3 regions of the Cupriavidus sp. HY129 genome follow, and region 1 is predicted to be linked to each of the others. Evidence: predicted binding sites of a transcription regulator. Region 1 holds the regulator's gene; each other region holds the start of a gene.
What was found. Region 1 encodes HrcA, which represses chaperone genes, less so after heat shock. Its sites were predicted from a motif close to TTAGCACTCNNNNNNNNNGAGTGCTAA; they were not measured.
Positions count from the first base shown of each region.

Region 2: the regulator HrcA is predicted to act here: its motif matches at 8,552-8,578, upstream of groES (co-chaperone GroES).
Region 3: the regulator HrcA is predicted to act here: its motif matches at 8,108-8,134, upstream of rpoH (RNA polymerase sigma factor RpoH).

Region 1 covers NZ_CP083254.1:1,105,948-1,115,978, reverse strand. Annotated here, with positions in the region: gene K6G35_RS05180 (alpha/beta fold hydrolase) at 1-144, shown strand, start outside; gene K6G35_RS05175 (Coq4 family protein) at 174-899, shown strand; gene K6G35_RS05170 (malonic semialdehyde reductase) at 981-1,568, opposite strand; gene K6G35_RS05165 (DMT family transporter) at 1,656-2,594, opposite strand; gene K6G35_RS05160 (DUF1841 family protein) at 2,745-3,176, shown strand; gene K6G35_RS05155 (phospholipase A) at 3,333-4,634, shown strand; gene K6G35_RS05150 (thioredoxin family protein) at 4,623-5,027, opposite strand; gene grpE (nucleotide exchange factor GrpE) at 5,106-5,648, opposite strand; gene K6G35_RS05140 (hypothetical protein) at 5,933-6,088, shown strand; gene K6G35_RS05135 (RNA-binding S4 domain-containing protein) at 6,141-6,536, opposite strand; gene hemH (ferrochelatase) at 6,576-7,691, opposite strand; gene hrcA (heat-inducible transcriptional repressor HrcA) at 7,802-8,848, opposite strand; gene K6G35_RS05120 (NAD kinase) at 8,949-9,866, shown strand; gene recN (DNA repair protein RecN) at 9,965-10,031, shown strand, end outside.
Region 2 covers NZ_CP083254.1:648,643-658,673, forward strand. Annotated here, with positions in the region: gene K6G35_RS03010 (AMP-binding protein) at 1-16, opposite strand, end outside; gene K6G35_RS03015 (TetR/AcrR family transcriptional regulator) at 262-1,008, shown strand; gene K6G35_RS03020 (response regulator) at 1,168-1,875, shown strand; partial or broken gene K6G35_RS03025 (sensor histidine kinase) at 2,166-3,623, shown strand; gene K6G35_RS03030 (autotransporter outer membrane beta-barrel domain-containing protein) at 3,699-8,309, opposite strand; gene groES (co-chaperone GroES) at 8,671-8,961, shown strand; gene groL (chaperonin GroEL) at 9,046-10,031, shown strand, end outside.
Region 3 covers NZ_CP083254.1:281,407-291,437, forward strand. Annotated here, with positions in the region: gene ctaD (cytochrome c oxidase subunit I) at 1-464, shown strand, start outside; gene K6G35_RS01355 (cytochrome oxidase small assembly protein) at 545-691, shown strand; gene K6G35_RS01360 (cytochrome c oxidase assembly protein) at 773-1,324, shown strand; gene K6G35_RS01365 (DUF2970 domain-containing protein) at 1,327-1,554, shown strand; gene K6G35_RS01370 (cytochrome c oxidase subunit 3) at 1,652-2,512, shown strand; gene K6G35_RS01375 (twin transmembrane helix small protein) at 2,613-2,822, opposite strand; gene K6G35_RS01380 (SURF1 family protein) at 2,880-3,641, shown strand; gene K6G35_RS01385 (SCO family protein) at 3,649-4,305, shown strand; gene K6G35_RS01390 (COX15/CtaA family protein) at 4,312-5,415, shown strand; gene cyoE (heme o synthase) at 5,424-6,350, shown strand; gene K6G35_RS01400 (SCO family protein) at 6,435-7,049, shown strand; gene rpoH (RNA polymerase sigma factor RpoH) at 7,103-8,038, opposite strand; gene K6G35_RS01410 (pirin family protein) at 8,369-9,244, shown strand; gene ybiB (DNA-binding protein YbiB) at 9,285-10,031, opposite strand, start outside.

The sequences.
Region 1 (10,031 bases):
GGCGAGGCATTCGCCGCGAAGGTCCCTGGCGCCAGGCTGACATTGGTAAGCGGAGGGCATATGCTGCCAGTTACCGCGATCGATACCAGCGTGGATTTTGTCCGAAACGCGGCACTGCAACTGCACGAGCCAGTGTCCGCCTGATCCGCCCGCCCGAAAATAGGAGCCCAACGATGGCCGCTTCGACCGGTTTCAACCCTTACAAGCGGGACTTGCCCACCGCCTTCGATGCCATCCGCAAACTGCTGGCGGACGGCCACGACACAGAGCAGGTCTTCCGCATCATGCGGGCGCTCAATGGCCCGAGCATGCCGAAGAACTACAGCCGGCTGCTGAGCACGCCGGAAGGCCGCCGCCTTGCTTACCTGCGCGAAGAACTGGCCGAGCGACTCTGCGATCCCGCATACATCGCCAGCTTTGCCCCGGGAACGGTCGGCGCAGCGTACCGTGGTTTTCTCGAAAAGACCGGCTATAGCGCGGATGGGTTGGCGAAGGTCTCGAACCTGAACCAGGAACCGGTGGTCGAGGACGCGTATATGTGGTTCGGCCGGCGCACACGCGACATCCACGATATCTGGCACGTGCTGACCGGCTACCGTGCCGACGAAAGTCTCGGCGAGGCGGCACTGGTCGCGTTCAGCTATGCGCAGACCGGCGGCAAGGGTTGGGCCTTCATCGCGGTCGCCGCTGCCCTGAAGAGCTGGCGGCTGACCGGCAGCCTCGCGTTCGCGCGCGCAGTGCTCGAAGGCTACCGCCTGGGCAAGCGGGCGAAGTGGCTGCTGGCCGAAGACTACGATGCGCTGCTGAACGAGCCGATCGACGCGGCCCGGGAGCGGCTTGGCATCTCGGAAGCAAAGCAATACCTCGCCTGCAATCCGATGGAGGAATGGTCGGCCTGAGCCCTGAGCCCCTGAGCCGTCCACGCGCCAACAAAAAAGCGACCTCGATGGGTCGCTTTTTTGTTTCGGGTCAGCGGCGCATCAGACGATGCGGCAGGCTTCGTCGAACGTCAGGCGCGGACCACGCGGGAACAGCTTGTCAGCCTCGCCATAGCCCAGATTCACCAGGAAGTTGACCGCCCACTTGCCGTCGGGGAAGAACGTGGCGTTGAGCTTGTCGGCATCGAAACCGGCCATCGGGCCGCAGTCCAGGCCCAGTGCGCGGGCGGCCAGGATGAAGTAGCCACCTTGCAGCGAGCTGTTCATCAGCGCGTCGCGGGCAATCTTCTCGTCGTTGCCGGCATACCACGAGCGCGCATCGGCGTGGGGGAACAGCTTCGGCAGTTGGTCGTGGAAGTTGCGGTCGAACGCGATGATCGCGGTCACCGGCGCCGAGCGGGTCTTGTCGGCATTGCCAGCCGATACGCACTCGACCAGGCGGGCCTTCTCGGCCGCCGACTTCACGAACACGATGCGTGCCGGCGAGCCATTTGCGGCGGTCGGACCGAATTTCATCGCTTCGTAGATCTGCTTCAGCAGCGCATCATCCACATGCTTGTCTTGCCACACGTTGTGGGTGCGGGCTTCAGTGAACAATTGTGCAAGGACTGCCTGATCGACGGATTTCATTGCGCGTTTTCCGGGTTTTGGGATGAAAGAAAGCGCGATTGTACCCAAGCGTCCGCCGTGCGCCCACAAGCGCTTTGACGAACCCGTTCAATTCCGTTCGTCGGAGGTCTTCAGTGGGGGCGTACCGCTGGCCCGGCGTGTCAGCCAGAGCACTCCGGCGAGGATCAACCCGCCCCCGACGGCCTGGGTCCGGCCGATGTGTTCGCCAAGCAACACGGCGGCCAGCACTACGGTCACCACAGGCTCCAGCGTCGACAGCATCGATGCCTTGGAGGCCCCAAGCCGCTGCAGTCCGGCGAAGAACGTCAGGATCGCGAGCACGGTGGATACCAGCGCGATGGCCACCAACGCCAGCCAGCCACCTGCGCTGGCCGGAAACTGCGGCGGCACGCCAGCCCCCGCGCGCAAGAACCCGAGCGTCACATAGACCAGTGCCGCCGCCGTACAGATCACCGTGGTCGTGGCGATGGCATTGACGCCGGCAGTCACGCGCGCACCCACCACGATATAGATCGAATAGATCACCGCCGCGGCCACCCCAAGGGCGATGCCTAGCGAACTGCCCTCGCCTCCCCCCACGGTCAAACCCGCGCCCACCGAGCAGAGCACCAGCGCGATCACCGTGGAAGTGGTCAGGTGCTCCTTCAGGAAGACGGCGGCAAGGATCGTCACGAACAGCGGATAGAGATACAGCAGCAGCGCCACCAGGCTGGCCTGCGCGTAGTTCAACGCCGTGAAAAAACAGTACGACTGGCTGACATAACCGATGCCACCCATCGCCGCCAGCGCCAGCACGCGGCGCCACGGCGGCAGGCTGATCCCCCTGGCACGCATCACAAAGCCCATCGCAATCGCGGCCAGCAGGAAGCGCACGGCCAGCAGGCCATAGACGTCCGCCCCCGCTGCATAGGCAAAGCGCGCGAAGATGGCCATGGCGCCGAAGGCGCTGGCGGAGAGCGCGATCAGCAACACGCCCGCGAGCTTGTCGCGGGCGTGGCCCATGGTGCCGGTGGCGGATGCAGTCATCGGTGGCGAATCTGAAAAATGGCAGTGGCTGAGGTTTGTTCGCGATAGTTTGTCAGCGTACTGAACGACGGCGAACAAACTTCCGCATTCTACTAATGCGCGGGGCGCCGTCGGCAGAGCCGCGACCGCTGCACTACAATAGCGGCCATCATGTTCAATCCCTCAAGAGAAGAAGTCCGCCGGTTCTTCTGCGAAGCCTGGCAGAAGCGCGTCGCGGGCAACGTCCTCACGCCGCTTGAAGCGATCGCGGTCGACTGGATCGACCAGCATCCCGAGTACCAGTCTCTGCTGACCGATACCGAAGCCGCGCTAGCGCGCGACTACACACCGGAAGGCGGCCAGACCAACCCGTTCCTGCACTTGGCGATGCATCTGTCGATCTCCGAACAGGTCTCGATCGACCAGCCGCCCGGCATCCGCGCCGCCTACGAGGCATTGAGCCGCCGGCTCGATTCGCCGCACGAGGCCCAGCACCAGATCATGGAAGCGCTCGGCCAGATGCTCTGGAACGCGCAGCGCAATGGCATGCCGCCGGACGGGCAGGCCTACGTGGACGATATCCGACGCCGGGCCGCCGGCTGATCCGCACCCACCCGGTTTGGCCACGCCCCGTGGCTAACCATTCGTCACATGCCGCACGCGCCACACATGGTACGCTTGCGGGCATCGCAACTCTTGTCGCGTCCACGTCACCGGAGTGCTGTCGATATCCCGCCGGTGCGGCGCTCATTGCTCCCGATGCCACGTTACGTGTCAGGCCGTGTTGCACTTCCACGCACGGCCTTCCGCCTGCTGTTGCCTACGCTGGCCTCGTCGGCCGTCCTGTTCCACGCCACGCCAGCCGATGCCGCGGTATCCGTGTTGCAGCCACCGCGTGTCGTTGATGCCACTCAGCCGCTCACCCTGACCCTGCTGATCACCGGGGATCGGGACACGCGCCGCTATGCCGTGCCCGACACCCTCGAGGTGTCAGCCTCGGGAGACCTTGTGGCGCCGGCACCCATCACGCTCAGGCGTATCGGCAAGGGGCCAACCATCCTGAATCTGCGGCAAGGCGAGCACCAGACCGTCAGCTTCCGTGGGGAATGGCCTGCGACATTGCGTGGAGTGGTCCGCCTGGACATCTCCGGGATCGACGCCGCGCCGGTCCTGATCACGCTGAACCAGGCGCCGGGCGCAAACCCGGCCACCGTTACTGCGCCAGTGGTCGCCGGCACACCGGCCGAACCCAAAGCGGCCGGCGCGCCTGTCAGCGTCGGCCAGGTCACCCCGGTCGTATCGGCCGAGAATGTCCCCGCATCCACTCCGGCGCCAGCCGATCTGCGTGATGCGCAACGGCTTTCCTTCAACGAGCCGATGTACATCATGTTCGGCGCGCACGACGGGGCCAACGCCAAGTTCCAGCTCAGCTTCAAATTCCGGATCTACGAGGGCAAGGACCCGGCGTCGAAGCGCTTCATCGACAACCTCTACTTCGCCTACACGCAGTTCTCGCTATGGGACCTGCACAGCGCCTCGAAGCCGTTCGAGGACACCAACTATCGCCCTAGCCTGTATTACTACCTGTCCGACACGGGCGTGAAGAACAGCGTGATCAGCCGGCTGTCGATCGCTTCGGGCTTCGAGCACGAGTCGAATGGCCGGGCCGGCGCCGATTCACGCAGCATCAACACGCTGTTCCTCAAGCCGACGATGTACTTTGGCGACCAGAACGACTGGCACTGGCGCGTGGCGCCCAAGGTCTATGCGTACCTGGAGAAAAGCGAGAATGAGGACATCGCGCACTATCGCGGCTACATGGACCTGAACCTGGCCTATGGGAAGCCCGATTCGTGGGAATTCGCCGCCACGCTGCGCAAGGGCACGCGGCAGATGTACGGCAGCGTCGACGCGCAGGCCTCGTACCCGCTCTCTCGCCTGATTCCGGGCACGGCTGGCTACCTGATGCTGGGCTACTTCTATGGCTATGGCGAAAGCCTGCTCAACTACAACCAGAAGACGCCCTGGCAGATCCGCCTGGGTTACGCGCTATCCCGCTAGCGGCTTGCCGCTGGCCTTGAGCCGCGCATTGCCCACGGCCGCCGAGAACTGCCCATGGCCGTGCCAGCCCGTGGCGCGGCCGAGCTTCTTACCCTTGTGGAAGAACATGAACACGGGGATACCATGCAGGCCGAAGCGCCGCCCCAGCTCGGGATGGGCATAGACATTGGCATGCAGCCAGTGCAGGTCGAGCGCGCGAATCGGTTCGGGATTGGCCAGGATCGCCTTCTTGGCCATCTCGCAGTTGAAGCAGTCCACACCCCAGAAGAACACGCAGACCAGATCGTCGCCAGCATTGGCGATCGCCGCGTCGATGTTCTCGCCATCGACTTCGGCCATATCGAGCGCCTCGAACGCGCGGTGATCGAGGTGCGGCTCGTTTCCTTCGGACATTTCGATCCCTCCTGAAACGACAACGCCCGGTGCCAATGGCCCGGGCGTTTCGTACTGCCGTATGCCGACGACTCGCGCTCAGCGCGGCGCCGAGACGGTCACCAGCGCCGGGCGCAGCACGCGGTCGGCAATCATGTAGCCGCGTTGCAGCACGTTGACCACGGTGTTCGGTTCCTGCTCGGACGGCACCATCGAGATGGCCTGGTGGCGATGCGGGTCGAACTTCTCGCCCACCGGGTTCACTTCGACAATGCGGCCACGTTCGAACGCGGCGGTCAGTTGGCGCGCGGTCAGTTCCACACCTTCGCGCAGCTTGCCGAGGTCACCGGTACCGTCGGCCAGCGCGGCCTGCAGGCTGTCCATCACGGGCACGAGGTTATCGGCAAAGCTCTCGATGGCGAACTTGTGAGCCTTGGCCACTTCGTCCTGCGAACGGCGGCGGATATTCTCGCCCTCCGCCGTGGCGCGCAGGAACATGTCGTAGTGTTCCTTGGCCTTGGCTTCCAGTTCGGCCACCTGTTGCGTCAGGCGGACCACCTCGTCGGCACCGGCTTCCGGCGTGCGGGCGGCGTCCTCGGCTGCCTGCGTATTGGGGGTTGGCGTCTGGTTCTGTTCTTCCATGTCGATTCGTATCAAAACAAAAGCACGGCCCGCTCTGGCGGCAGGCCATCGGGTGAGTCGGGTGTCAAACCGGCAAGTCTAGCTGCACTTGGTGTCAGTCCCCGATTTTTCAAGTGTGGAGGTTCAGAGACGCGGAAATACGTCGTTACAAAGCCTTGCTCGATGAAATCGAGCCGTCATTGCTTTGCTGCATCGCACACACTAAGATTCACTTAATAAAAAATGTCAAAAATAACGGGAGCAGAGAGGTGGATCATTTTGGTGCATCCTTCGGAAGGTTCGCCATGCACAAGCTGCCAGTCGTTGCCCTTTGCCTGATTGCCGCGCTCTCGGCCATGACGGTCTTCATCTGCCTGTCCGACACGGTTGCCCCGCGCGACACCGAGTATGGCAGCGGCAAGGCCGTATTCAAGCATTACCTCGTCCAGTACGTCCGCTAACCCGCTACATTACGGCCAGCCGGAGTGCCCCGCCCCCGGCTGGCTGCAACCGTCACCCCTTGAAGTCGTCGATTCTGCGCCGGTCGCGCTTCGTCGGTCGCCCGTGCATCTGCGCCGCCGGCTCGTGCTGGAAGCGCCGCCGTTCCGCGTCTGTCTGTCGCCCGGCCTGACTTTCCTCGGTCTCCGCATAGAGCGTCTGGGCGATCGGCGCCGGCCCGCGTGACGCGGCCACGCCCTTGACCACCACTTCCCAGCGCTGCTGATGCGCCTCCAGTATCACGGTGTCGCCCGGCTTGACCTCGCGCGAGTTCTTGCAGGGCTGCCCGTTGACACTCACGCGCCCCCGCTCCACCGCCTCGGCAGCCAGCGAGCGCGTCTTGAAGAAGCGCGCGCACCAGAGCCATTTGTCGATGCGCAGCCGCGCATCGGGTTCGAAATCGACTTGCATGATTACCGTCCGTTACTGCCCGTGACCGCCGTCACAGGCTCAGGCTCCCGCGCCGCGCGCCTGAGCGCGGGAGCGTCTTGCTTCCAGTTCGTGGGGATGTGGAACATTGAGCGGCCACCCCTGCAGATGCTGCAACGCAATATCCGCCAATCCGGCGATCCAGGCCTCGGCATCGTTGAGGCACGGGATGAAATGGAAATCCTGGCCGCCGGCCACGCGGAATTCCGACTGCCCCTCCATCGCGATCTCCTCGAGCGTCTCGATGCAGTCGGCGGGAAAGCCGGGACAGAACACGTCCACGCGCTGCGTCCCGACCTTGCCCAGTTCGGCCAGCGTCGGCGCTGTATAGGGCTGCAACCACTCCGCCTTGCCAAAACGAGACTGAAACGTCACCTGATACTGGCCGGGCTGCAAGCCCAGCGCCTCGCCGAGCAGACGACCGGTCTTCAGACACTCGCAGTGATAGGGATCACCGAGGTCCAGCAACCGGCGCGGAAGGCCGTGGAACGACAGGATCAGCTTGTCACCGCGCGCGAAATCCGGCTTGCCATGCTGGGCCCAATAGCCGCCCACCTGCTTGTGCAGCGCAGAGATATACGCCGGGTGATCGTGGAAATGCTTGATCAGCCGTAACTCGGGCTGGTTGCGCCACGCCGACAGGACACGAAATGCCTCGTCGAAGGCGGTGGCCGTGGTCGTGCCGGAGAACTGCGGATACAGCGGCAGCAACAGGATCTGTTCGGTACCCTGCCGGCGCAGCGCTTCCATGACCGATTCGATCGACGGATTGCCATAGCGCATCGCGCAGGCCACCGTTACGTCGTGACCTTGCTGCTGCATCAACAGTTGCAGCGCATGAGCCTGACGCTCTGTATACACAAGTAGCGGCGACCCGGTCATATGCGCCTCGCGCAGCCAGATCGACTCGTACTTCATGGCCGACGCCCGCGAGCGGAACGGCAGGATCAGCCCGTGCAGGATCGGCAGCCAGGCCAGGCGCGGGATCTCTACCACGCGCGGGTCGGACAGGAACGCCTTCAGGTAGCGCCCCACCGCCTTAGGCGTGGGCGCGTCCGGGGTGCCGAGGTTGATCAGCAGGATCGCGGTGCGCGGCGGCTGGCCGTGCTGGTGTGCCGGTTCAGGCGAAAACGTCATAGGGTTTCCGTTGGGACTGCCGGGGGCGCTGGCGAATCAGGGGCCGGCCGCAAGCCGTTGCAGGCGGCCGACTCAGGACAGACACGTCCACCGTGTCAATAGTTCGTGGCTCAGCTCTGGCTGAGCGCGCTGGACAGGAGCCGCGCGGTGATATCGACGATCGGGATCACCCGTTCGTAGGCCATCCGCGTGGGGCCGATCACGCCCAAGGTGCCAACGATCTGGCCATCCACCCCGTATGGCGCGGTGATCACGGCCATGTCCTCGATCGGCACAAGCTGGCTTTCGCCGCCGATGAAGATCTGCACGCCCTGCGCGTGACTCGACACATCGAGCAGCTGCAGCAGGCTCGTCTTGTGCTCGAACACGTCGAACAGGCGACGCAGCTTGTCCATGCTCGACGACAGGTCTTCCACTTCCAGCAGCTTGCGCTCGCCTGAGATGAACACCTGCTCGTTGTCCTCGGCCATCGCGCTGCTGCCCGCCTCGACCGCCGCCTGCATCAGCGCGGACATGTCGCGGCGCAGGTCCTGCAACTCCACGCGCAGGTGGTCGCGCACGGCGTCGAAACTCATGCCCGCATAGTGCGAGTTGAAGAAATTCGCCGCCTCGATGAGCTGGCCCGGCGTGTACGCCAGGTCGGTCTGGATGATCCGATTCTGCACATCCCCTTCCGGGCTGACGATGATCAGCAGGATGCGCTTGTCAGACAACCGCATGAATTCCACCTGCCGGAACGATTGCGCGCGCCGTGGCGTCATCACCACGCCGGCGAAATGAGAAAGATTCGAAAGCGTATGCGCCGCCGCCGTGATCATCCGCTGCGGCCCGAACTGCTGGCCACCCAGTTGACCCTGGATCTGGCCAGTCAGCTCAGCCAGTTCGGCACTGAACTCCGGCGCGCGCTCCAGCGGGCGCGCCGTCAGCATTGTGTCGACGAACAGCCGGTACCCGCGCGGCGTGGGGATTCGGCCAGCCGAGGTATGTGGGCTGGCGATGAAACCCATCTCCTCGAGGTCCGACATCACGTTGCGGATGGTGGCCGGCGAGAGATCAAGCCCCGAGAACTTCGACAGGGTGCGCGAGCCCACGGGCTGCCCCTCGACGATGTATCGCTCGATCAGGGTCTTGAGAAGCTTTTTTGAACGTTCGTCCATGATGCCCCGATTTTAATCAAACTTTGGCGGTTCAGGCGTCACCTGGAGCGGCGGCGGCCCAGTGCTGACAACGATCATGCCGGTATGGTCTAATCCCGGCATGTCTGCCCCCCACAAGACCGGCGCCGCGCGCCCCCCGTTCAAGACTGTAGCCCTGGTGGGCCGACACTCGACCGCTGGCATCGAAGGTCCGCTGGAAGAGCTCGCATCTTGCATCTCCCGTAACGGACAGGATGTGGTGTTCGAACGCGAAACCGCAATGGCTACCGGGCTGACAGGTTATCCGGTGCTGACCCCCGACGAGATCGGCCGCGAAGCCGATGTGGCGGTGGTGCTGGGCGGCGACGGCACGCTGCTCGGGCTGGCCCGCCAGCTGGCCGGGCACGATGTGCCCGTGATCGGCGTCAACCACGGCCGACTGGGCTTCATGACCGACATCCCGCTCGATGCCATCTCCACGGCACTGCCAGAGATGCTGTCCGGCCGGTACGAGGCCGAAACCCGGATGCTGCTGGAGTCGCGCGTGATCCGCGACGACTCGGTGATTTTCTCCGCGCTGGCGTTCAACGATGTGGTGGTGAACCGCTCGGGGATCTCCGGCATGGTCGAACTGGCGGTCTCGGTCGACGGCTATTTCATGTACAACCAGCGTTCGGACGGCCTGATCGTCTCCACGCCGACCGGCTCCACCGCCTACGCGCTGGCAGCGGGGGGCCCGATCCTGCACCCGACGCTGTCCGGTCTGGTGCTGGTGCCGATCGCGCCGCACGCGCTGTCGAACCGGCCCATCGTGCTGCCGTACGACGCCGAGGTCACGATCGAAGTGGCCAGCGCGCGCGATGTCAGCGTCAACTTCGACATGCAGGCGCTGGCCTCGCTGCTGCCCGGCGACCGCATCGTGGTACGCCGTTCGGCCAAGACCATCAACCTGCTGCACCCGGTGGGGTATAACTACTACGCCACACTGCGCAAGAAGCTGCACTGGCACGAGTATCCGACTGAAGACAACCGGCTCTGATCCACAGGCACCTCAACGTTCCGCCGTTATCCTCGTTACCCGCCCTTACCGCCCTTACCGCCCTTACCGCCCTTACCCGCCACCGCTCACCGCCCACGATGCTGCGCAGCCTATCGATCCGCGACTTCGTCATCGTCGACACGCTCGACCTCGACTTCTCCGCCG
Region 2 (10,031 bases), 460 kb from region 1:
CCGGTTGCATCGCCATACCTGTCTCCTGTCGCGGCCGGATCGCCGTGAATTGAGTAATACTCAATCTCAGGAAATCAAGCCTATTGAGCGTTATATTAGGAATACGATGCGGAGACTGTATACTCTGCTGAGTCAAAGGGCAAACGAAATTTGAGTGGTATTCAACTTTCGGGCGAACGCGGTCGGACAGGCGTGCCGAGCGCCGCTCGCGCCCTATAATTCCGGGCCATCACCGTTCAGGTTACGCAACAGGGACCGCAAATGCAGCAGATCGTGAATCAGCGTCGTATCCCGGCAGGCGCCAAGGCGGAGCAGCGTATTCGCGACATCCTGCGCGTGGGCCGCGAAGTGTTCTCGGCGCTTGGCTACGAGCGGGCGACCACGACCGAGATCGCGCAGCGCCTGGGGATTTCCGAGGGCACGATCTTCACGTACTTCCACAGCAAGCGGGACCTGTGTGTCCGCGTGATCCAGGACTGGTACGACGAGATCATCGCGGCGATGGAGGGCGGCATGCCGCGCGAGGGCACCGCCCGGGCGCAACTGGAGTTCTTTATCGGCACGCACCTGCGGCTGTTCCTGATCCATGGCACCGGCCTGTGCGCGCTGGTGCTGTCGGAAGGGCGCGCCAAGGGGCAGGGGCTCGACGAGGTGTTCGTGCCGTTGCAACGGCGCTACACGGCGCCGCTGATGGCGCTGCTGGCTGCCGCGCAGGCGGGTGGGGAGATCCGGGCCGACATGCCGTTGCGGCTGATGCGTTCGGCCATCCTGGGCCCGATGGAGCACATTCTCTGGGATGCCATCGTGAGCGGCCGCCCGGTCGACATTGACCGCACCACGCAAGACATGATCGCCCTGCTGTGGCCCGCGCTGCAGCCGCAGAACCTGCATGCCGCCGCGCTGGGGCAGTTCTATGGCGAGGTCAGCGCGGCGCTGGCGCGGGTGCAGGCGGCGGGCGGGGCGGCGGGCTCCGCTGAAGGCCCCGCCGAGGGTTCCGAAGCCTCTTGACGCCGCATCGCCGGTATCCCCGGCTACCTGTAATCGGGGATGCCACATACGGCCCGTTTCTGGCAGGCTGGCATGACCTCGTCCGGAATCGTCCGGGCGTTCGCCAAGCCCGGCGGTAGTACGGCTACACTCAGGCCGCGCCCCCACCACTGTCACCCCATGATCCAACCCTTGCCCGACACGGCTGAATCGGTATTGCCAGCGCCCCTGCTGGTCGTTGAAGACGAGCCGCCGATGCAGTCCAGGCTACGCACGATCCTGGCCGCACTGGGTTATAGCGACGACGCCATATGGTTTGCCGGCAGCCTCGAGGCTGCCAACACGTTGCTGGCCACGCAGCCGTTCGCCATGGCGCTGGTTGACGTGGGGTTGCCCGACGGCAACGGTATCGACCTCATTCGGGTGATGCACGAGCAAGACCCGGCCTTGCCAATTTTGGTAATCTCCACGTGGAATACGGAACGGGTCATCGTAAGCGCGCTGCAGGCCGGTGCCACCGGCTACCTGCTCAAGGAGCGCGACGACGTCGAGATCATCCTGTCGATTCGCAGCGCGCTGCGGGGTGGTGCGCCGATCGACCCCTTCGTGGCCAGGCGCATTCTCGATCTGGCTGGCAAGATGGCGCCGCTGGCTGGCGGCGCGGAAGTCCAGGCCGAGCCAATGGTCGGTGCGTCGCCACTGAGCGCGCGAGAAATAGAAATCCTCTCGCTGGTAAGCAAGGGTCTGACCAATCGGGAAATTGCGGAGGTGCTGTCCTTATCAAAGTTGACGGTCGAATGCCATATCAGAAACACATACAAGAAACTGGCAGTTCACTCCCGCACCCAGGCCGTCTTCGAGGCGCGTGCCTCTGGCTTATTGCGCTGATCTGCGGCGTCGTGCTGCTTGCCGGCGCAGCCAGCGCCCGGGCGCAATCGGAGGCCGTCACCTTTACCCGAATCGAAGCCGCACAGTCGACCTGGCAGGACGATGGCCCGCCCGCCACGGGCTGGGTGCCCGTGTCGTTGCCGGACATCTGGTCCACGCGCTGGCCCGGCTTCGACGGTGTGGTCTGGTATCGCCTGAGCTGGCAGGGCTCTGACCCGCGCCAGCCCGTGGCGCTGCTGCTCGACTACCTGAACATGGCCGGCGCGGTCTATCTCAATGGCAGCCTGTTGATGCGCGACACGAGCCTGGTCGAACCGCTCACGCGTGCCTGGAATACCCCGCGCTACCAGTTGCTGCCTGCCGCGCTGCTGCGAGAGGGCGCCAACACGCTGCTGGTTCGCGTCTCGGGGTTGTCGGCCTACCAGCCTGGCCTCGGGCCCGTATCGATCGCCGCCCCTGAACACCTGCGGCCCGCATACGATCGCGCGTACTGGCTGCGGCACGATCTGCAACTGATCAGCCTTGCCGTCACCGTCGCGCTTGGCTGCCTCTTCTTTTCGCTCTGGGTGATGCGTCGGCAGGAAGCGGCTTACGGATGGTTCAGCCTGATGTCGCTGGCCTGGTGGTGCGTGGCGCTGAACCAGGTGGCGACTACCACCTGGCCGTTCGCGAGTACCGACGCCTGGGAGCGTGCGAACACCGTCGCGCTGCTGGTCTACAGCGTCGCGTACATGTTATCCATGGCGCGATTCTGCGAGCGGCGTCTGCCGCGTGTCGAAGGCGGACTCTGGCTGCTTGCCGCGGTGGGAGCGGCGGCGGTGATCTGGGCGCCGACCGAATCCCTGTCCACGGTGCGCAATGTGCTCACGCTGTGGGCAGCGTGCGTCTTCTTCGCGACGTGCATTGTGTTCCTGGGCTTCGCCTGGCGTCATGGCCGCACCGATCATCGCATCCTGTCGGTTTGCATCGCCATCTTCCTCGTCGCGGCGGTGCACGACCTGCTGTCCTTTCTCGGCATCCTGACGGACAACGCCTACTACGCGGCGCTGACTTCGCAGGTCCAGATGATCGCTATGGCGCTGGTGCTGGCATGGCGCTTCGTGGCCAACCTGCGTCGGATCGAACGGTTCAACGACGAGTTGCACGGCAAGGTTTCCGAAGCCAAGGCCGAACTCGTCGTCAACCTGGGGCGCCAACGCGAGTACGAGGTTGCCAACGCGCGGCTCAACGAGAGGCTCAATCTGGCGCACGACCTGCACGACGGGCTCGGCGGCACACTCGTCAGCGGCATCGCCACGCTGGAGCGCAGCCCGCATGACATCCCGCCCGGGCAGGTGCTGTCGATGCTCCGGGCGTTGCGCGATGACCTGCGCATCATCGTCGATACGACCGCCAGCCAGCAGTTCGGCGAGCCGGCGCTGGCGGGGCAGATCGTGCCGCTGCGCCACCGCCTTAGCCGGTTGCTGGAGAGCCATGACATCGCGTGTCATTGGCAGCTCGATGGCCTTGAGCAATGCCATCTGCCGAATTCGCGGATTCTCGATGTCATGCGGACCTTGCAGGAAGCACTGACCAACGTGATGAAGCACAGCAAGGCCAGCCGCGCGGACGTCGCGGTACGCGTCGGCACGCGCGGGCTGGAGCTGTTGGTCAGCGATAACGGCGTTGGCTTCGATCCGGCCGCCGCCGGGCGGTACGCCGGTGCGGGCATGCGCAGCATGCGGGCGCGTACCGAGCGCCTTGGCGGCACGTTCAGCGTGCGATCAACGGGAGAGGGGACCGTGCTGGCCGTTCATATCCCGCTCGATGCTGGTGGCACTGGCCTACCACTTGACCTGCAACCCGGCGGAGCCAAGGATCGAGTTTCTGACCTTGGCATTGCCGCCGGCGGCCCAGATCCTGCCGACCTCGCCGTACAGGCTGAAGCGCCGGTTCAGGGCCGCGGTTAGGCCCGCGGCCACCTCGATGCTCGTGCCGCCGGTCGCTGCCACGATGTCGGTGGTGGCGGCCGGGTTTGTGAAGCGGGCGACGTCGCTACCGTTCGATGCCATGTAGAGGTTGACGCGGCCATATGGCCGCAACGCGGCGGAGCCTGCCTCCATTTCACCCTTCACCCGCGCGCCGACGCGCGCGAGCCAGCTGCTGTTCACGTCGGTCTGGACCATTGCTCCGGGGATCTGCGCGTTGTCGAGGTGAATGCGTTGGTGAATCACCTGCAACTGGGGTTCGATGCTCCAGGCGCTGCCGCCAAGTGGAAAGGCGCGTCCCAGTTCCAGAGATGCCAGCAGGCTGTCTCCCTTGGTCTCGACCCCGGAGCTGGACGCTGGCGTCACCGTGTAGCGGTGACGGCCCAACTGCAGCACCGCGTCGGCGTAGATGCCGCTGTTCCCGGCATATGTGCCGTAGAAGCCCAGATACTGGTTGTGCAGATCGTTGCGGCCGGCGCCAGCATTGTCGATGCCGCCGATGAAGCCATTGACGCTTACGTTGCCATCCAGCTGGCCGACGTAGAGGCCAGCGCGCCAGTCCTGCGTGGCCAGCAAATCCGTGCCGGCCTGGAAGCCGGTCAACCGGCCCTTGCTCTTGGGCGCCACCGTGCCGTCCTGGCTGACGTCGACATCGGTGGTCAGCACGCGGGCCCATGCCCGGCGATCGCGACCGGCAGGGGTGCCCGATGGGGTGCCGGATAGGGTGCCCGATGTGGCGGACCTCGGGTCGTCATCGCCCACGCGCTGGTGCAGGTTGCCGATCATGGCAAGGTTGCTCTGGCGCAGTTGACTCGGCAGCGCCGCGTACAACGCGGCTTCGGCACGGTAGGTCGTGACGGGCGGGTCCGCAGGTTCGGTGGTCGGGGTGGTTTCGGTGGTCTCGCCATTGGAGCGCAGATACCAGTTCTCGCCCGATCCCTTGGCGTCGGCAGCGTACAGGCGGTACTGGTAGGCGCCGGCATCTACATGGCCACCTGCGAGCACGAACGCGCTCTTGCTGGTCTGCGCCGTGGTGCTGGCGCCATTGACGGCGCTGATCACCTCGATGCCGTTGCCCGCGGTCAGCGCGCCAAGCCCATTCAGGTTGGAGATCTGCAGCGTGGTCTGACCGCTGGCGATGGCGGCGGGGCCGCTGAGGATCAGCCGGTCACTCACGCCGGTGCTGTCGCCGAGCGCAGTGCCCATGCGCAGCGTGCCGTTGTTGCCCGTGTAGGGGCCCGTCACCGTCAAGGTCGCGCCGGGTGTCGTGCCCATCAGCGAGACCACGCCCCCGTTGTTCAGTCCCGCGACGCTCTGGCTGAAACCGGCGAGATCCAGCGTGGCGCCGCTGGCCACCGTGTGAACGGATGCCGCGCTGAAGGTGTTGGCCGCTCCCGCCCGCAGCGTGCCGGCCGCAACGTTGGTGGCCCCGGCGTAGTCGTTGGCGCCGGCAAGCGTCAAGGCGCCACTGCCGTTCTTGGTGAGAAAGCCCGAACCACTGATGGCCCCGGCGAGCGTGGCATTGAAGGCGCCAGTGTCGATCACAGGATCGTTGCTGCCCGTCAGGCGGATCGCATTGGCGATGCGCAGCCCATCGGTGGCAATGCCGAGCGTGGTGCCGTCATCCATCGAGAGTGTGCCGGTCCCCAGCGCGCCGTTGCTGCCAAGGTCGATGCGTCCTTGCTTGAGCGCGGTGCCGCCACTGAAGCTGTTGTCGCCGCCAAGCGTCAGCGTGCCGCTGCCGGTCTTGAGCAAGCCGCCCGTGCCCGAGATGGCGCCCGATAAGGTGCCGCTGCTGTTGTCACCGCCCGTTGCCAGCGTTCTGGTGCCCAGCTTGATCTGGCCAGCGCCACTCAGGCTTCGGAAGCTGGCCTGTGCGGCGGTGATGCCGGAGATGTCGAGGATGCCTGCCGCATCGACTTGCACACCGCTGGAGTTTGCGATGCTGCCCGCGCCGGACAGGGCAAGCGTGCCGCCGGCGACCTGTGTCGCGCCGGTATAGGTGTTGACGCCAGTCAGGGTCAAGGTGCCGGTGCCTTGCTGGACGAGATTCCCGGTGCCACTGATGACGTCGGCATAGCCGATGCTGTCGGTCCGGTTGAACATCAGTGTGCCGCTGTTGACCACGTTGCCGCCAATGCTGCCGGTGGTGGTGCCGTTGCCGATGCGCAGTGTGCCGCTGCCGATTTGCGTGGTGGCGGCCTGCACGTCCCCCAGCGCGAAGATCCACTGGCCGGTGCTTGTACTGAGCGCGAGTTGTCCGCTGGCCGTCACTGGCCCGTACAGCGCGATGCTGTCGCGGGCAGAGATCGTGATATTGCTGCCGCTCAACGCGGCATTGGCTAGCAACGTGCCGCCGTTGGCCGCGAGTTGCAGATTGCTCGTGCCGGTGTTGATTGCCGATACCGGTAGCGTCAACGCCCCGCCAGCGGTCAGGCTGACCGCGCCGTTCGTGCTGTTGTTTAGCGCCGAGACGCGCAGATCGCCAGCCGCGCGCAATGCCACGCTGGACCCCGTTGCAGCGATCGGGCCCTGAAAGCTGTTGCTCGCGTCGGTCAACGTGATGGCGCCAGTGCCGGCGCTGATGGTGGTGCTACCGGCAACGCTGAGCGCTCCGCTTTGGGTGATGGCATTGTCGTTGGTGGATGCCGACAGGTAGCCACGCACCGTGCCGGTGCCAAGGTTCATTGGACCCAGGCTCGTGGCAAGCAATGTATCCGTATTGACGTTACCGAAGGTCAGGGCCGAGGCGCTGCTGATTATCGTGGCGCCACCGGTCAGGTTCACGGTGCCACCAAACCAGTTGCCGATGTTGGTTAGCGAGATAGCGCCCGTGCCGGCATTGAAGGTGCTGTTGCCCGCAATGGTGAGCGTACCGTTTTGCATGATGAATCCGCGGTTGCTCGTTGCCGACAGGCTACCGTTCACGGCGGTGGTGCCGAAGACCAACGCACCCGAGCTTGTGGCGGTCAATGTGCCGGCGTTGACGGTGCCCAAGTTCAGTCCCGCGCCACTGGTGATCTGCGTGGTGCCACCGGTCAGGTTTACCGCGCCACCGAACGAATTGCTGGCGTTGGTCAGCGTAATGGCGTTCGTGCCCGCGTTGATCGTGGTATCGCCACCGATCGACAACGGGCCGGATTGTCCAAGCGAACGGGTCGTGGTCAACGCGAAGTCGCTGCCCGTGCTGATCGGCCCGAGCGCGGCGATGCTGTTGCTGCTCTGGTCGAGCTTCATGCTGCCGACGGCGCTGCCTGTCAGGGTTCCCGCTGTCAGGCTGCCCCAGGTCTGGAGGACGTCCCCCAACGATTGCAGGCTGATCTGGCCTGTCCCGGCGGTCAGCGTGCCACCGAGCTGGACACTACCACCCGAGATGGCAATCGAGCCGCCCGTCGTCGTGCCCGACGCGTCGATGTTGCCCCCCAGGCTCACGGCGGCGTCTGACGTGATCTGAACCTGCCCAGCTTGGGACTGGCCACCCTGCGAGACGTCGATGCTGCCGTTGTTGACTACGGCGCCCCCTATTGCGCTGAGGCTGACGTTTCCACCATTCGCGATGATGACGCCGCTGTTGTTGACTAGCGTGCCGTACAACCCCGGCTGGGCTGCTGCCGCCATGATGATCGTGCCGCCGGTTGCCTGGAGGGTTCCGGTATTGACGACCGCGGTGCCGCCCTGCGCGGTGCTCAGTGCGCCGGCAATGGCAACATTCATCAGACCCTTGTCGTCGAACGTCATCGTTGCGTGGTCCGCGGCCACCAGGCTGATTCGCCCGCCATTGGCCGTCAGCACGCCATTGTTCGACACGCCGGCGCCGACGAGTGCCGCGGAGTTGCCAATGAACGTTGCACCGCCAGCAAACGCTACGGTGCCGCGCATGGCCGCTGCATCAAGGCTGTAGCTGCCTCCCGTCGTGGCAGGGGCGGAAACACCGAGCGAGGTGGCGAGAAGTCCGCCGGCTGATGTCGTGCCACCGAAAACCAGGCCGTTTGCATTGGCAAGGATCGTCTGCCCGGCTGCCGACACGGTTCCGTAGATCTGGCTGGCCGTAGTGCCAGAAATGTTGTTGAGGGTGACGGCGCTCGCACCCGTATTCGGCGTGAAATTGACCGTACTGTTCGAAGCGACATCGAAAGAGGACCAGTTGATCGTGCCCGATGACGAATATTGATTGACCGTCGTGGTGGTCCCTGTCGAGTTGACAGTCCCGCTCCCGCTGATCCAGACCGAGCCGGTTGGCAGCGTTCCGGCAATCGGTGTGGCAGCCATCACAATGGCGGGGAGCAGGCCCGCGGAAAGCGCCGACAGTGCCGGCAAGCCGACGCTCCAGCCGGCACGCCGCCGGGAAGCCGTTGGGGCGATGGTTGCGGTGCCCGTGCCTCCCGAGCCCTGGCTTCCGGCCGTTTCCGGCGCCACCTTCAATGCGCACAGCGTGCGATTCCAGACAAGTCGATAGATGTGGTTCAAGGTGCGGCCTCCCCGGTGGCTGCGAATGCCCCAGAGGGCGGCAAAGCCTCGAAGTTACAAATTGCAACAACTACAGGGAATCCCAAGAACTAGGGAATTCGGGGTGGGAGGACCAGATTTTTGTGTGATCTATGGAGCGTATTCATCGGCTGGGACTGTTTCCCTCGGCGCATTCTTGTGATCTGTACGGGAAAACCCCCATTCAGCCCGCGTCTTGAAAACGAAATACCCCGTCCCTATAATTAGCACTCGCTGGGGGAGAGTGCTAACAGTCGCCCCCGCGGTACCCGAAACCCGATGGTCGTCGCTATCAGACGACCATTTTGTGATTTAACACTCACTTTTGTATCTAGGAGTCCGTATGAACCTGCGTCCTCTGCACGACCGCGTGATCGTGAAGCGTCTGGACAATGAAACCAAGACCGCATCCGGCATCGTGATTCCCGACAATGCTGCCGAGAAGCCCGATCAAGGCGAAGTGCTGGCGATTGGCCCTGGCAAGAAGGATGACAAGGGCAACAACATCGCCCTCGACGTCAAGGTGGGTGACCGCGTGCTGTTCGGCAAGTACGCCGGCCAGGGCGTGAAGGTGGATGGCCAGGAACTGCTGGTCATGCGCGAAGAAGACATCATGGCTGTCGTCAACAAGTAATCGACGCCCACAAGCCACCCAATTCCCGATCGTCCCCCTGACAATCCAGCGGGACGCATCCATCCAGATTCGGAGATTCAGAACATGGCAGCAAAAGACGTAGTGTTCGGCGACGCCGCCCGTGCCAAGATGGTCGAAGGCGTGAACATCCTCGCCAACGCAGTGAAGGTGACCCTGGGCCCGAAGGGCCGCAACGTGGTGCTGGAGCGCAGCTTCGGCGGCCCGACCGTGACCAAGGACGGCGTGTCCGTGGCCAAGGAAATCGAACTGAAGGACAAGCTGCAGAACATGGGCGCGCAGATGGTCAAGGAAGTGGCTTCCAAGACCAGCGACAACGCCGGTGACGGTACCACCACCGCAACCGTGCTGGCCCAGTCGATCGTGCGCGAAGGCATGAAGTTCGTTGCCGCCGGCATGAACCCGATGGACCTGAAGCGCGGCATCGACAAGGCCGTTGGCGCCGCCGTCGAAGAGCTGAAGAAGCTGAGCAAGCCGACGACCACCAGCAAGGAAATCGCCCAGGTTGGCGCGATCTCGGCCAACAGCGACGCCTCGATCGGCGAGCGCATTGCCGAAGCCATGGACAAGGTTGGCAAGGAAGGCGTGATCACCGTCGAAGACGGCAAGTCGCTGGCCGACGAGCTGGAAGTCGTGGAAGGTATGCAGTTCGACCGTGGCTACCTGTCGCCGTACTTCATCAACAACCCGGAAAAGCAGGTTGTTCAGCTGGACAGCCCGTTCGTTCTGCTGTTCGACAAGAAGGTCTCGAACATCCGTGACCTGCTGCCGGTGCTGGAGCAAGTGGCCAAGGCTGGCCGCCCGCTGCTGATCATCGCTGAAGACGTGGAAGGCGAAGCCCTGGCCACGCTGGTGGTGAACAACATCCGTGGCATCCTGAAGACCGCCGCCGTGAAGGCTCCGGGCTTCGGCGACCGCCGCAAGGCCATGCTGGAAGACATCGCCATCCTGACCGGCGGTACCGTGATCGCCGAGGAAATCGGTCTGACGCTGGAAAAGGCCTCGCTGCAGGACCTGGGCCAGGCCAAGCGCATCGAGATCGGCAAGGAAAA
Region 3 (10,031 bases), 820 kb from region 1:
CTCCGATCGACATCCAGCTGCAGGACACCTACTTCATCGTGGCGCACTTCCACTACGTGCTGGTGGCGGGCTCGCTGTTCGCGCTGTTCGCGGGCTTCTACTACTGGGGTCCGAAGTGGAGCGGGTTCATGTATGACGAGATGCGCGGCAAGATCCATTTCTGGGGCTCGCTGATCTTCTTCAACGTGACCTTCTTCCCGATGCACTTCCTGGGCCTGGCTGGCATGCCGCGCCGCTATGCGGACTACCCGACCCAGTTCACGGACTTCAACGCGATCGCCTCGATCGGCGCGCTGGGCTTCGGCCTGATGCAGGTGTACTTCTTCTTCTTCGTGGTCCTGCCGTCTTACCGCGGTGGCCAGGCCGCCGGCGACAAGCCGTGGGATGGCGCGGAAGGCCTCGAGTGGACCGTGCCGTCGCCGGCACCGTTCCACACGTTCGAAGAACCGCCGGTCGTCAAGTAATCCAGTAATCCAGTAATCCAGTAACACCGGCCGGATGCCAGCCCCCCGGGGCAGGTGTCCGGCCCGCTAACCAGATGCTCATGCAGCCCTCGGAAACAAGCCCATCGCCGCAGGATCGCAAGGCCGCCCAGCGGGCCGCCAACCGCCGTCTTGGCTGGATATTGCTCTCGATCGTGGTGGTCTTCTTTCTGGGATTCTTTGCCAAGATGGTGTTCCTTGGCGGCTGATGTCCCGATGAGAACGATGAAGTAGGAGGCAGACGCGTGGACGGGCAGGACAAGGCAATCGAGAAGCGTTTCAACCGCGGCATGATGTTGCGCCTGCTGGTAGTGGTGACGCTGATGTTCGGCTTTGGCTACGCGCTGGTGCCGCTGTACAAGGCGATCTGCGAGGTTACCGGTATCAATGTGCTGACCACGCGCGATCTGTATGGCGGGTCGGCGTTGAAGAACTCGCAGGTGGACACGAGCCGCACGATCACGGTCGAGTTCGATTCCAACGCGCGCGGGCCGTTTGCATTCCGGCCGGTGAAGCATTCGATGGAAGTGCATCCGGGCGAGCTGACGACGATCGTGTACGAGGTGGCCAACGGGCAATCGCGGGACATCTCGGCGCAGGCGATTCCGAGCTACGCGCCGAAGCAGGCCACCGAGTACTTCAAGAAGATCGAGTGCTTCTGCTTCAAGCAGCAGACGCTCAAGTCGAAGGAGGCGCGCGAGATGCCGGTGGTGTTCGTGATCGACCCGAAGCTGCCTAAGGACGTGAAGACCATCACGCTGTCGTACACGTTCTTCGAGGTGGGCACGCCGGTGGCGCAGGCGCCGCAGGATGAGCAGGCCCCGGTGCAGAAGGGGAGCTGACGATGACCAACCGCGACGATTCGGTGGATCCGGTGCATCGCAAGGCGTCCTTCGCGCAGACGGTGCGCGCGGTGCTGTGGTCGTTCATCGGGCTGCGCAAGGGGTCGGAGCATGAGTCCGACATGGCGCGGCTGAACCCGGTGCACGTGATCATCGCCGGGCTGATCGCGGCGGCAGTGTTCGTGACGGTGCTGATCCTGGTGGTGCGCGCCGTGGTGAGTCAGTCGTAGCAGGAAACTAGCAGGGAAAAAGGACAGAGCCGCTGGCAACCGAAGCGAAGCGGATCTGGCGAATAACCATTAGAGACTCTGAGCTGGAGATAGAAGAATGAGTGCGAATCGCGCAAACGCCCCGTACTACTTCGTGCCGGGCCCGTCGCGCCATCCGATCACGGCGGCATTCGGCCTGCTGATGACCGGCGCGGGAGCCGCGGGTTGGGTCAACGGGCAACCGTGGGCGCCGTACCTGTGCGGCTTCGGCCTGTTGTGGTTCCTCTTCGTGCTCAAGAGCTGGTTCGGCGACGCCATCCGCGAATCCGAAGGCGGCATGTACGGCAAGAACATCGACACTTCGTTCCGCTGGTCGATGGGCTGGTTCATCTTCTCCGAAGTGATGTTCTTCGCGGCGTTCTTCGGCGCCCTGTTCTACGCGCGCACCATCGCCATGCCGTGGCTGGGCGACCTGAACAACAAGATCATCTGGCCGGACTTCGCGGCCGTGTGGCCGAACATGGGCCCTGCCGGCACCGTGGAAGACTTCCAGACGATGGGCCCGTGGCCGATCCCGACCATCAACACGGCGCTGCTGCTGACCTCGGGCGTCACGCTGACCTGGGCGCACCACGCGCTGCTGGCCGGCAAGCGCAGCCAGCTGATTCAGGGCCTGGTCCTGACGATCCTGCTGGGCGCGATCTTCATGTGCCTGCAGGCCTATGAGTACATGCACGCCTACAGCGAACTGAACCTGAAGCTGACTTCGGGTGTCTATGGTTCGACGTTCTTCCTGCTCACTGGCTTCCACGGCTTCCACGTGACGATGGGTGCGATCATGCTGACGGTGGTGCTGATCCGCGTGTTGAAGGGCCATTTCACGCCGGAGCATCACTTCGCGTTCGAAGGCGCAGCCTGGTACTGGCACTTCGTGGACGTGGTCTGGCTGGGCCTGTACGTGGTGGTCTACTGGCTGTAAGGATTTCGCCGCGCCGCCTGCGGGCGGCGTGCGGTATCGAAGAAAGCGAAGCGCCGCGGGAGAGAAATCTCGGCGGCGCTTTTTTTCGCGAGGATGCCTGTCAGGGCGACGTATGGATGCCCGTGCTCTGGATCCAGCCCATCCAGTGCGAGAACAGGATGAACAGGAACAGCGCCACCGAGAAGCCGACGCGGAACATCAGCGAACGCATCATGTTGGGCGTGCGGCCACGGTCGCGCATCATGAAGAACAGCGCGGAGGCCAGGCTGCCAATGATCAGGATGAAGGCGACAAGGATGACGAAGCGCATGTGGGGGCCCGTTCTGCGAAGCGCCCATTATCGCACTGCGATGCCCGGAGGGAACCCGTGACGACCCGCACGCTCTGGCGTTCGCCGGGCACGGTGCCGATGGTGGCCGCGCTCGTGGTGATCGTCGTCACCTGCGCGCTCGGCAACTGGCAACTGCGCCGCGCGCATGAAAAGATCGACCGTGCGGAGCGGCTGGCTACGCTGGCGAAGCAGGCGCCTGTCGAACTGCGCGCGGGCCAGACCGATGCCGCACAACTGGTCGAGCGCCGCGTGCGCGCGCGCGGTACGTTCGACGCGGACAAGACCGTGCTGCTCGACAATCGTCCGCACGGCAACGGTACTGACAGCCGTGCGGGGTTCCTCGTGCTCACGCCGTTGCGCCTGGCGGACGGTGGCAGCGTGCTGGTGCTGCGAGGCTGGCTGCCACGCGATGCGCAGGACCGCACGCGCATCGCGCCGTTCCCGACGCCCACGGGGGAAGTCACAGTCGAAGGCACGGCGCTGGCCGCTGTGCCGCGCGTCTACAGCCTCGGGCAGGATGCTTCCGCGGAGGCCGGACGCAAGATCCGTCAGAATATCGACCTTGCCGCTTTTTCTCATGAGATCGAGGCGTCACTCCTGCCGGTGGTGGTAGAACAATCGGGCGATGCCGGAGACGGACTGGCCCGCGATTGGGCCCCGGCCGATTTCGGCGCGGACCGACACTACGGGTACGCCGCCCAGTGGTTCGGGCTGGCTGTGTCGACGCTGGTACTGGTGGCCGTGCTCGGCTGGCGGCGCGCCCGGCTGGACCGGGCAGACGGCAATGGAAACCTATAAACGAACGATGAACGCACAGACGAACGCCATGCCGCAGCCAGATCCCACGGCTTCGCCGGACCCCCGCATCGACGCGCGCACGCGCCGCGGCCGCCTGCAGATGCTGATGCTGCTGCTGGTCTGCGCATCGCCCGTACTCTTTTCGTACTTCACGTACTACGTGATCAAACCGACCGGCGGCAGCACCAACTACGGCGTGCTGATCGACCCGCAACGGCCCATGCCGCCCGTGCAGGTGACTAATGAGCGCAACGAGTCGGTGCCGCTCGCGTCCATGCGCGGCAAGTGGCTGATGGTGATGACCGACCCGTCCGCCTGCGACGAGATATGCGCGAAGAAACTGTTCACGGTGCGCCAGATCCGCGTCGGACAGGGCGAGGACCGCGAGCGGATCGTGCCTGTCTGGCTGATCCAGGACCGGGGCGATGTGGACGACCGGCTCGCCGCCGCCTACAACGAACCTTATGCGGGCGTGCGTTTCCTGCGCATGGACCGGGCCACGATTGCCCAATGGCTGCCGGCCGAGGACGGCGCGCGCGCGGAGGATGCAATTTATCTGGTCGATCCGCTCGGCAACCTGATGATGCGCTGGCCGAAGGACCCCGACCCCAAGAAGATCAGCAGCGACCTGAAGAAGCTGCTGAAGTATTCCCGTATTGGCTGAATTCCCATGCTGCTTCAGTTGGCCATCATTGGCATCCTGATTGCGCTGCTGCCCCTGTCCTACGTGATGGTGCGCGGCAATCGCGACAAATATCGCAAGCTCGTCTGGATCACGGCGTTCCTGACGCTGGACCTGATCATGTTCGGCAGCTTCACCCGGCTGACCGACTCTGGCCTCGGCTGCCCCGACTGGCCCGGCTGCTACGGCCACTCGAACCCGCATGCGGCGATGGAGCCGATTCGCGCGGCGCAAACGGCGCTCCCGAGCGGCCCGGTCACGCTGATGAAAGCGTGGATCGAGATGATCCATCGCTATTTCGCCATGGCGGTCGGTGTGCTGATCATCTCGCTGATGGTGCTGGCATGGGTCAAGCGCCGCGAACTGAAGCAGTCGCCGTGGTTCGCCACCGGCGTGTTCCTGCTGGTCTGCCTGCAGGGCGCGTTCGGTATGTGGACCGTGACGATGAAGCTGCAACCGATCATCGTCGTCACCCATCTGCTGCTGGCGATGGCGCTGCTGGCGTCGCTGATCCTGCTCGGGTCGCGTAACGAACCGCCGCATGTCGTGGCGCCACAGGCGGCTTCGCTGCGCTGGGCCGGCCTGCTGGCCCTGGTGCTGCTGGTCGTTCAGATCTTCCTGGGCGGCTGGGTCAGCACCAACTACGCGGTGCTGGCCTGTACCGATTTTCCGCTCTGCAACGGCCAACTCGTGCCAGAGATGGACTTCCGCCATGGCTTCACGCTGTGGCGCCAGCTCGGCATGACGGCCGACGGCGACTACATTCCGCACGCGGCGCTGGTGGCTATCCACTGGGTCCACCGTGGCTTCGCCTTCGTCGTGCTCGGTTTCCTGCTCTGGTTCGCGCTGCGCGCGCGCCGGATGGAAGGGCTGGCGCGGCATGCGCGGTGGTTGCTGGTCGTGCTGGCGCTGCAGTTGTGCACCGGCATGTCGAACATCGTTTTCGACTGGCCGCTGGTCGCGGCGGTGGCCCATAACGGCGGAGCAGCCCTGCTGCTGATGTTGTTGCTCCGTCTCAACTACAATATCGGCCTCGCCACTCGCTCCGCCGGCGCCGCCACGCAACCCTCGATTGCCGCGCGCGCCACATGAAGGACAAGATGCCCCCCGTGGTAACTGCTACCCACTCCCAATCCTCCGTGGGCCGATTACGCCATCTGGCCCGCCAATACGCCGCGCTGACGAAGCCGCGGGTGACCCAACTCGCCGTGTTCTGCGCCATCATCGGCATGTTCCTGGCCACCCCGGGCATGGTGCCGTGGTCGGTGCTGATCGGTGGCGCGGCTGGTATCTGGCTGCTGGCCGGCGCGGCTTTCGCCATCAACTGCCTGGTGGAACAGAAGATCGACGCGCTGATGCGCCGCACCGCGTGGCGCCCGTCGGCCACAGGCGAGATCACCACCACCCAGACGCTGATCTTCTCGGCCGTGCTGGGCGGTGCCGGCATGTGGCTGCTGCACGTCTTCGCCAACGACCTGACAATGTGGCTCACCTTCGCCACGTTCCTTGGCTACGCCGTCGTCTACACGATCCTGCTGAAGCCGGCGACGCCGCAGAACATCGTGATCGGTGGCCTGTCGGGCGCCATGCCCCCGGCGCTAGGATGGTCCGCGGTATCGGGAACGGTGCCTGCCGAGGCCTGGTTCCTGGTGCTGATCATCTTCACCTGGACGCCGCCGCACTTCTGGGCGCTGGCTCTGTACCGCCGCGCCGACTACGCCAAGTCCGGCCTGCCGATGCTGCCGATCACGCACGGCGAGCGCTACACGCTGCTGCATATCCTGCTGTACACGCTGATCATGATCGCGGCCACGCTGCTGCCGTTCGTGTACGGCATGAGCGGCTACATCTACCTTGCGGCGGCGCTGGCGCTGGGCCTGGTGTTCCTGGGCTATGCCTGGAAGCTGTACCGCAACTACTCGGATGGCCTCGCGCAGCGCACCTTCCGTTATTCGATCCTGTACCTGTCGCTGCTGTTCGCGGCGCTGCTAGTGGATCACTACTTCAAGTTCGTGCCGCAGGTCTGACAACCTGCGGCATCTTGCCGCGCCCGGAAGTCATCGCCGGCCCAATCGGCGATACTTTCGGGCAACTCCTCCCGATTCTTGCGCATGTCGACCTCTTCCCAAGGCCTTTGGGCCGCATTCCGCCGCTTTTGTCTGCTCGCGCTCTGCACGGCCCTGCTGGCCGCCTGTGGGCAACCAAAGCCGTCCTTCCGCAACGTCGATATCTCGGGCGCCACCGAGTTCGGCAAGGACTTCGCGCTGCTGGACCCCACCGGCAAGACCCGCACGCTGGCCGATTTCAAGGGCAAGGTGGTGCTGATGTTCTTCGGCTACACCCATTGCCCGGACGTGTGCCCGACCACGATGGTGGAGCTCAAGCAGGTGATGGAGCAGATGGGGCCCGATGCGGACAAGGTGCAGGTGTTGTTCGTCACCGTCGATCCGGAACGCGATACGGCGGCGCTGATGGCCCAGTATGTGCCGGCCTTCGACTCGCGCTTCCTGGGCCTGCGCCCGGCCGACGAGGCCGCGCTCAAGAAGGTGACCAAGGACTTCAAGGTCTACTACGCCAAGGTGCCGGGTTCGTCGCCGGACAACTACACGATGGATCACTCGGCCGGCAGCTACGTGTTTGACCAGAACGGCCAGTTGCGGCTGTTCATTCGCCACGGCCAGGGGCCGGAGCCGATCGCGCATGACCTCAAGCAGCTGATGTCGTAAATAAGAAAAGGCCGGTCGAATGACCGGCCTTTTTCAATGCGGGGAGCGTGGTCTCAGGCGAATGCCGCCAGCGCACCCTTCATCTTCTTCATTGCCGCCGATTCGATCTGGCGAATCCGCTCGGCGGATACACCGAACTCGTCGGCCAGTTCGTGCAGCGTGGCGCCGCCCGACCCATCGTCGTTGACGTCGAGCCAGCGGGCCTCGATGATGCGGCGGCTGCGCGGGTCCAGCTTCGTCAGCGCCTCTTCCAGGCCTTCGACCTGCAGACGGTCGTGGCGCTTGGCTTCCAGCACCTGCGTCGGCTCGTTGTGGTTATCCGCAAGGTAGGCGATCGGCGCGAACTCTTCCTCGCCGTCCTCGATTTGGCCTTCCAGCGCCATATCGCCGCCCGACATGCGGGTTTCCATCTCCATCACTTCCTCGGGCTTGACGTTGAGCTCGCGCGCAACGGCTTCGATCTGCTCGGGCGTGAAGGTATGCGAGCCCTGCTTGTGGCTGCGCAGGTTGAAGAACAGCTTGCGCTGGGCCTTGGTGGTGGCCACCTTGACCATGCGCCAGTTCTTCAACACGTATTCGTGGATCTCGGCCTTGATCCAGTGCATCGCGTACGACACCAGGCGCACGCCCTGTTCGGGGTCGAAGCGCTTGACGGCCTTCATCAGCCCGATGTTGCCTTCCTGGATCAGGTCGGCGTGAGGCAAGCCGTATCCCAGGTACTGCCGGGCAATGGAGACCACCAGACGCAGGTGCGACATCACCATGCGGCGGGCGGCATCGACTGAGTCGTTGTCGCGCAGGTCGCGAGCCAGGCTGAGCTCTTCCTCGGGGGTGAGCATCGGGATGCGGTGGACAGCCTGGATGTAGCTGTCCAGATTGCCCAGTGTGCCGGGGAAGGTCAGTGCGAAGGCATTCGCGGCGGCATTCTGGGGCGCCGTGGGCAGACGGTGGGTAACTTGGGTTTGATCGGCAGACAGGACTGCGTTCACTATGACTCCTTTCGCATCCGGCGGTGGGTTGCCGGTGTGTCCCGAAGGGACACCGCATTGCAACGCATATTAGCACTCGAACCGGACGAGTGCTAAGTTAGAAGGTCTATAGGGTTGATAGTTCCAGGCAATCGGAAAAATCTTCTGGATAGCCTGGTGTCGCCTTATAGTGGCCCAGCCCAAGCCTGACAAGGCCTGGCGGGCAGCGCTCTCGGAGCACTGTTGTTAGAGGGGGCAGCCCCGATTCGGTTTCGCAGCGATTTCGGGATGGTGTATTGCAGGATTCGCTACACTGAAGTCGTTTTTCAGACGCATCCCCAGGAGCCCCACATGTCTGCTATCGAACACTTGCTGAAGCCTCATGTGCGAGACATCGGCGAGTTCACCGTCCGCCGATTGCTGCCCGCCGCTACGACGCAAGCGGTCGGGCCATTCATCTTCTTTGATCACATGGGGCCGGTGGAGATGGAGCCCGGCGCGGGCATGGATGTGCGCCCACATCCTCATATCGGACTGGCGACAGTCACGTATCTGTTCGAAGGCGAGATCATGCATCGCGACAGCCTCGGCAGCGAGCAGGTGATTCGGCCCGGCGACGTGAACTGGATGACTGCCGGGCGTGGCATCACGCACTCGGAGCGCTCGCCGGACGGCGCGCGCTCGGCCGGACCGCACCTGCACGGCATCCAGACCTGGGTAGCCCTGCCTAAGGCGCATGAGAATGATCCGCCTTCGTTCCACCACCATCCGGGCGCTACGCTGCCCAAGCTCGAACTGCCCGGCGTGCGGATGACCGTTATCGCGGGCGATGCCTTCGGCGCCGAGTCGCCGGTCAAGGTCTACAGCCGCACGCTCTATGTGGCGATCGAGATGGATGCCGGCGCAAGCCTTGTGATCCCCGCCGAACACGTCCAGCGTGGCATTTATCCGGTCGATGGCAATCTGGAGGTCGATGGCGAGACGCTGCCGGCCGAGCATCTGGTGGTGCTGGTACCAGGCGAGCCCGTGACGATCAAGGCGACGATGCCCTCGCGCGTGATGCTGCTTGGCGGCGATCCGACGGACGGACGGCGTTTCATCTACTGGAATTTCGTGGCAAGCAGCAAGGAAGCGATCGAAGAGGCCGCCCAGCGCTGGCAGGACGACCAGTTCCCGCACGTCCCGGGCGAGACGGAGCGCATTCCGCTGCCGCCGCGCCGGCCCTGATCGCGCTGGCGGGCCATCCTGCATCCTGTAGCGGGAGGTGTTACAGCGGGCTGGCCCAGGTCACCCGCGTGGCCTGCGTCAGGCACGCCTTGATCGCCGCCACCTGGGTGGCAACCGGCGCGGGCACCGGTTCCGCGCCATCCAGCACCTTGCGAATCCACGCGGCCGTCTCGGCGATGTCCGTGCCCTGCGGCAGTTCGGGCACATCCGCGATCGAACCGCCGACTGGATCGACCATCGTGCGCTGATGGCCGTCGTGCAGCCAGTCGATACGGCCGCTGCGGCGCGCGTCGGCCACGACTTCCCCCTCGGTACCCCGGGCCAGCATCACGTTGGCGGGTTCGTGCGAGAAATACTCGGTCAGCGTTTCCCGATACTCGGGGTGGGTGTAGCTGTAGAGCCGCAAAGCCTCGGCAGGGGAGTGTCCGCCCACCGGTTGCAGCATCTTGACGACCGTGTGCGCCGAATTGCGCAGGCCGATGATCGCGCGCTTGTCGAGCAGTTGCGACAGCGCGGGCGACAGCACGTCGATCGGCAGCGCGGCCAGCGGATTCGATGCCGCGCCAAGCTGCGTCTCCGCGGACTGCGCGGTGGCGCATAGCGGCACGCCCAGTGCCTCGAACAGCGCCATGCTGGTGACGCGGCCCGGAAATTCGCGAATGCCGTGGACCAGCGTCGGCACGCCATCGCGCGCCAGCAGCATCGCCAGCAGCGGCACCAGGTTCGGTTGCTTGCGTGCGCCGTTGTAGCTTGGAATCACCACCACGGGTTTGTCGGCCGGCGCGGC